DNA from 2 places in the Geovibrio thiophilus genome. Region 1 is predicted to be linked to the other one. Evidence: riboswitches for the same ligand, from Rfam matches in the RefSeq annotation. Region 1 holds a riboswitch; the other holds the start of a gene.

The links. Region 1 has a riboswitch for cobalamin ahead of EP073_RS03005 (ribonucleoside triphosphate reductase). Riboswitches for the same ligand answer to the same signal wherever they lie in the genome.
Region 2: it holds a riboswitch for cobalamin, as region 1 does, so the genes downstream of both, EP073_RS08500 (sirohydrochlorin cobaltochelatase) here and EP073_RS03005 (ribonucleoside triphosphate reductase) in region 1, are expected to answer to the same signal.

What each region holds. Positions count from the first base shown of each region.
Region 1 is NZ_CP035108.1:620,000-623,417, forward strand. Features, by position in the region: gene EP073_RS03000 (OmpP1/FadL family transporter) at 1-1,172, shown strand, start outside; cobalamin riboswitch at 1,372-1,581, shown strand; gene EP073_RS03005 (ribonucleoside triphosphate reductase) at 1,695-3,418, shown strand, end outside.
Region 2 is NZ_CP035108.1:1,795,316-1,798,733, reverse strand. Features, by position in the region: gene cobM (precorrin-4 C(11)-methyltransferase) at 1-29, opposite strand, end outside; gene cbiE (precorrin-6y C5,15-methyltransferase (decarboxylating) subunit CbiE) at 30-638, opposite strand; gene cbiD (cobalt-precorrin-5B (C(1))-methyltransferase CbiD) at 631-1,611, opposite strand; cobalamin riboswitch at 1,684-1,876, shown strand; gene EP073_RS08500 (sirohydrochlorin cobaltochelatase) at 1,961-2,923, shown strand; gene EP073_RS08495 (ABC transporter ATP-binding protein) at 2,925-3,418, shown strand, end outside.

The sequences.
Region 1 (3,418 bases):
ACGAGCAGGGCGCAAAGGCACTGGGTATGGGGGGCGCATTCGCGGCTCAGGCTGACGATCCCACGGCGGTTTACTACAACCCCGCAGGCATTACCCAGCTTGAAGGAACTCAGGTTTCTTTGGGATTCTCTCTTATTCAGCCTTCCACTGAATTTGAAGGTCAGTATTTCGGAGGTTCTGTTTCCGGTGAAACAGAAGACAAGACTTTTGTCATCCCCAACCTTTATATAACAACAAAAATCAACGACAGGCTTTCATTCGGCTTCGGCTCCTTCATCAATTTCGGTCTCGGAATGGACTGGAAAGACGACTGGGCGGGCGCTTATCTTGTAGGCGGAAGAAACGCTGAAATAGCCACATACACTTTTAACCCCGTTCTTGCATACAGAGTCACAAATGATCTCAGCCTCGCTGCCGGTCTTGTTTACCAGAGAATGGATGTGACTATAGAGTCTATGACCACCCCCGCTGCTCTTGCAAGCGGCATTCCTTCTTCCCCTCTCAAGCTTGAAGGCGACAGCGACGCGTGGGGATGGAACGTCGCCGCTCATTATAAGCTCGGCAAAAACTGGCGTTTCGGTCTCAGTTACAGACCCGAAATGAAGCACGAAGTTGAAGGAACAAGTAAAACTGATTCTCCTCTTGCTGCCGTCTACGAAATCTCAGGAGACTTCAAAGCCGATATAACTCTGCCCGCGGTCACGTACGTTGCCGCTGCATGGTCAAACGGCAAATGGACTTTTGAATTTGACGGACAGTATACACAGTGGTCGTCATACGATGAGCTTAACCCCGAAGGTCTCTCGGACATAGGCGTGAAGCCCAAAAACTGGGATGACGTGTGGGCACTCCGTTTCGGCGGTCAGTATAAGCTTAATGAAATGGTCGATCTCCGCGCGGGCATAATCAGAGACTACAGTCCCATCCCCGATGAGTGGGTAGACCCTATGCTCCCCTCCGGTGACCGCTGGCTTTACACTGTGGGTGCGGGCTTTCATTTCGGCAAAAGCTTTGACCTTGATCTTGCCTACAACTATCTTGATGACGAAAACAGAAAGTTCGATAACGAAGCGGGCAATATCGTAAAAAATACTGACGCAACCAGACTTACCGGTGAGTTCAAAAACACAGACGCGCACATATTCGCAGTCAACCTTACCTACAAGTTCTAAATAATAAACCTGAGGGAGCCCCGCGAGGGCTCTCTCAGACTGATCAAAGACATTAGCAGGCTTGTTTATGTCTGTAAAATCCCCCTCAAGAGCTCCTTCTCCGGTTATGCTCATTTACATTATCTGTCCGCCTCTGTCAGGGATCGCACTGGAAGAGGGCAGCTGAACCGCCTGCTTTTTAATCAAGAGCTTTTTTATCTTCTTAATCCTAAATCAGGGTTGACTTATCCGTCTCTTCATAGCAGAATAACTCATCGGGAATCAGGGAAGCGCGGTTAAAATCCGTCACTGCCCCCGCAACTGTGAGCCGGACGAAAGCTCCTTTTCTTTGCCACTGTCAGCCGTACGGGAAGGCGGAGCGATTAGGGTGACGGCGAGTCAGGATACCTGCCCCGTGGAATAAACTGCCCATCGGAGGGATGGATGAGATTATTACACGCCATTAATATTTCAGCGCATATAATCTTAACATGCTAAACGTCCTCCGGCTGGAACTGTGCTTATTTTCGGAGGATTGATTATATGATTGAAAAAGTTATGAAACGTGACGGACGCTTTGTCCCCTTTGATCAGGAGCGCATAGCGAACGCCATCTTCAAGGCGGCGAAATCCGTCGGCGGAACGGACAGGAACAATGCCGCCGCCCTTTCCCTTATTGTAACCAGAAAGCTTACCGATGCCTGCGAACGCTACGGTTCCTGCTCCGTGGAGGAGATACAGGACTGCGTGGAAAAGGTGCTCATTGAACAGGGGCATGCCAAAACAGCCAAGGCATTTATAATATACAGGAAACAGCGTGCGGACATCCGCTCCATCACAGACAGCATGGAAGGGTTTGAATCCATAGTGGAGACATACCTCGGCGGAAGCGACTGGCGTGTCAACGAAAACAGCAATACAACCTACGCTCTGCAGGGGCTGAACAACTATATTTCATCCACGGTAACCGCCAAATACTGGCTGAACAAAATTTACCCGCCCGAAGTACAGAAAGCACATACGGAAGGGGATTTCCACATACACGATCTCGGTCTGCTCGCCGTTTACTGCTGCGGCTGGGATCTGAAAGACCTTCTGATGAAGGGTTTCAGGGGGGTTGCGGGCAAGGTGGAAAGCAAGCCCGCCAAACATCTCCGCACAGCTCTGGGGCAGATAGCCAACTTCTTCTACACATTGCAGGGGGAAGCGGCGGGCGCTCAGGCGTTCGCCAACTTCGACACATACCTTGCGCCGTTCATAGCCTATGACAAGCTCTCTTATAAAGAGGTCAAGCAGGCTATGCAGGAGTTTGTTTTTAATCTCAATGTGCCTACACGTGTGGGCTTCCAGACTCCGTTTACCAATCTCACCATGGATTTATACGTTCCCTCCACCCACAAAGACGAGGCGGTGATAATCGGCGGCGAAGTTACGGACAGAACCTACGGCGAGTTTCAGGAAGAGATGTTTCTCATCAACCGCGCGTTCATGGAAGTTATGATGGAAGGGGATGCGAAAGGACGTATTTTCACTTTCCCCATACCTACTTACAATGTTTCAAAAGACTTTGACTGGGAACATCCCATAGTTGTTGAGCTGATGAAAATCACGGCGAAATACGGGATTCCCTATTTCGCCAACTTCGTAAACAGCGACATGAGTCCCGAAGACGCACGCAGCATGTGCTGCCGTCTGCGTCTGGACAACAGGGAGCTCCGCAAACGGGGAGGGGGGCTCTTCGGCGCAAACCCCCTCACAGGCTCCATCGGGGTTGTCACAATAAATCTGCCGAGAATCGGCTATACCGCAGGCAGTGAGGAGGAGTTCTTCAATAAGCTCTCATCCCTCATGGATCTCTCGCGGGACAGCCTTAGAATAAAACGTAAGTCTCTGGAGAAGCTGACGGAAAACGGGCTTTACCCGTACGCAAGGTTCTACCTTGAGGATATTCATGCCCGCTTCGGTCAGTTCTGGAAAAACCACTTCAACACCATAGGCATAATAGGCATGAACGAAGCCGCGCTGAACTTCATCGGCGTGGATATTATGAATAAAGAAGGTCTGGAGTTTGCCGAAAAGATACTTAACTTCATGCGCGGCAAGCTGGCGCAGTTTCAGGAGGAGGACGATATGCTCTACAACCTTGAAGCTACGCCCGCCGAAGGAACCTCATACCGTCTTGCCAAACGTGACATCAAGGACTACCCTGAGATCATCACTTCCGGCTCCCTTGAGCGCCCCTACTACACCAACTCCACGCAGATTCC
Region 2 (3,418 bases), 1.2 Mb from region 1:
CCCGCGCCTATGAAATAGACTTTTGCCATTTATTCACCTGTTTTCCTTATTCCAACCACGCATGAGAGGGCATCTTCGGGGATGGGTTCATTAAGCGTGACTCTGTGTATTCTCTCGCTGTCCAGACTGAGGTTTGCGGTAACCCAAAGTTCAAAATTCTTTATCAGACGGCTGTTTTCCTCAATAATTTTTCTTGGGTTGTTCACCTTGTCGCAGAGTATCAGAAACCTCTCCGCATTGACCGCTTTTTCGGCATCAAATCCGTTTCTGCCGTGGGCAGAGAGGAAGACAGCGTTTTCCCAAGGCTCTGCTATGGCGGCAAAGGCCGCCTGAACAACGCTTATGCCTTCAATAACCGTAACATTCTCCCTGCCGAACTCCTTCACCACTGATTTAGCGAGGCTGAAAAAGCCAGCATCTCCCGTGACCAGAACGCCTATGCGTTTGCCTCTGTTGTTTCTTATAAACTCATGAGTGCCGCTTATGAGAGGCTCCGGCACATGATAAGGGACGCTGACCCAGCCTCTGAACCTTTCGCCGCCCACTGCGAGGTCTATCAGGCTGAGCGCTTTTTTCGCCTTGCCTGTGAGCATGTCAGGGTGTCCGGTTCCGGTGGAGATTATGTATATGTCAGGCATTGTAAACTCCTATGAGGTCTCCCTTCATATTAAAAAGCAGCACATCAGTCTTGTGAAATCCGAAGTCCGCCCGCACACGCCCGCTTATCAGCTCCGCTATTCTGCCGAAGCCTTCGGGATGAGTAAGGCATATCTCCTCAACGGTGTTGAAGTCTCTGTGGAGACCAAGCGCCTCACCGACAAATCCCTGCGCCTGCGGGGAAACGCCTGAGTGGGTGTTGTAATGCCCCATGGCGAGTTTTGCCAGCTTTCCCGGATGTCCTGCTAACGTTATTTCACTGATGCCCTTTGAGCGCAGGTAGCTGAAAGCTTCGCCGAAATAATTGCTTACCATCACTGCCTCTGCGTCCGTGTGTATGGATTGCAGATGTTTTTCGCCTATTTTGCCCGCCACAAGTGCTATGTGCCTGTTTTCGGCGAGTTTCACGTCTATTTCGCATTTGAACGAATCCACCAGAGCGTCAACGCTCATGGGGTGCACAATCCCTGTCGTGCCGATTATGGATATGCCGCCGATTATCCCGATGCGCTCATTGAAGGTCAGTGCTGCGAGCCTCTCTCCATCGGGTACGGATATTGTTATTATGGCGCCGTTTGCTTTGCCTATGATCTCGCGCACATTCTGTTCTATCATCATGCGGGGAACAGGGTTTATTGCCGCCTCTCCCACGGGGATCTGCAAACCGGCCTTGGTTACTCTGCCTACGCCCCTGCCGCCGAGAATTTCGATTCTGCCGCCGCTGTTCACCTGTACGCTTGCGTGTATCTCAGCTTTGTGAGTCACATCGGGATCGTCGCCCGAATCCTTCACCGCAAAAGCACCTTCGGCTGAACAGGAAACGGGTATACACATACGGCTGCCGTCCGGCAGGACAACATCAGTGTGATCCGCCGCTGTACCGCTCATGATGTATACTGCGTGCGCCTTTGCCGCCGCCGCTGCCGCCGTGCCTGTGGTGAATCCCTTTCGCATTTTGAGATGGTGTTCCGAAATAAAATATGTGTCAAGGAGAATTATAGTTGACTAATAGGCTTCTGAGTCCGAAAATACCCGAATATACGAGGTGGAGACAGAAACAGGGAATTTGGTTAAAATCCAAAACAGTCCCGCTACTGTAACCGGAACGAACCCGCGTTTTAGCCACTGTCCGAAAAACGGATGGGAAGGTGCGGAATTAGGCGGCGCTTTAAAATGCCGTGCCGGAAGTCAGGATACCTGTTCTGTTTGAACTTTACGAGGATGAAGGCACCAAAATATGCCCCCCCGCAGGATTTCCCTGTCGCACCCGTATAAAATCAAAACTTTTTTTAAGGAGGAGTATGTGAAGCACATATTCGCAGTGTTCCTTGCCTTTCTCGCTTTTACGGGCGCAGTGCAGGCATCAGGAGGAGAAAAAGCAATGGATGAAAAAACGGCAATTGTCATCACGTCATTCGGCACAACCTATGAAACAACTCTGGAGCCGATACTCGCACTGGTGAGAGAAACGCAGGTTAAGTACCCCGAAACACCCGTGCGCCTTGCGTTTACATCAAACATAATCCGCAGGATATGGAATGAGAGGGCGGCAGACGCTCAATACCGCAGGGAGCACCCGCAGATTCCCGAAATGCTTTACGGTGTAAAAAACGTTCTCGGCGTTATGGCGGATCTCCAGAACCTTGGCTACAGAAATATAGTTGTTCAGCCTACGCTTATCACAGACGGTGAGGAGTACGCCGACATGACTGCTTATGTCAGTGCCCTTGCCTCCATAAAAACACTCAAACCGAAATTTCAGCCCTTTGCGGCGGTGGGCATAGGCAAACCCCTTACCGGAGCCTATTCCCACGGGGAATATCTGGAAGCTCTGGCAAAAGTTCTTGAGCCGGACATAAAACAGGCGAAGGACGCAAAAGCCGCCCTTGTTTACATGGGGCACGGAAACGAGCATATGTCGCAGGGCGCTTATTACGAACTTGAGATAATTCTCAACCGTAAGTACGGAGTGCCCGTTGCCATAGGTCTGGTGGAAGGGCTGCCCGATTTTGACACTGTGCTTGAGAAGCTCACTGCTAAAAAGGTTAAAAACGTCATCCTCAGACCGCTTATGTATGTTGCGGGCGACCATGCGGAAAACGACATGGCGGGGGATGAGGAAGATTCATGGAAGGTGATGCTCACCAAGGCGGGGTTCAATGTTACGCCCGTTCTTGAAGGGCTGGGGCATAAAGCCGCTGTCAGGGGGATTTTTATTAATCACCTTGAGGAAGCCGCAAAGGAAGCCGGAATAAAACTCAAATAATATGAATAAAATAACAGTCAGATCCCTTACCAAGCTCTTCGGCGGTCAGACCGCCGTGGACGGAATAAGCTTTGACGTGGAGGAGGGGAGCGTTCTTGCTCTCCTCGGTCCTAACGGCGCAGGCAAAACCACGACTATAAACATGCTGACGGGGCTGACTATTCCCGCCTCCGGTGAAATACGGTACGACGGTGAAGAGTTTGACCCGCAGAATAAGCGGATTAAGCGCACCATCGGCGTTGTTCCCCAGCATAATAATGTGGACAGGGATCTTACTGTGTATCAGAACCTGAAAACCCATGCTGTGCTTTTCGGCGTTGACAGAGCTGAGGAGAGAATCGCACAGGCTCTTGATTTTTCGGGGCTTTCCGCCCATGCCGGTAAAACTGCCGGAAACCTTTCCGGCGGAATGAAGCGCAGGCTGATAATCGCCCGTGCTCTTCTCCATGATCCGTTCGTCCTTTTTCTGGATGAACCGACTGTCGGGCTTGATGC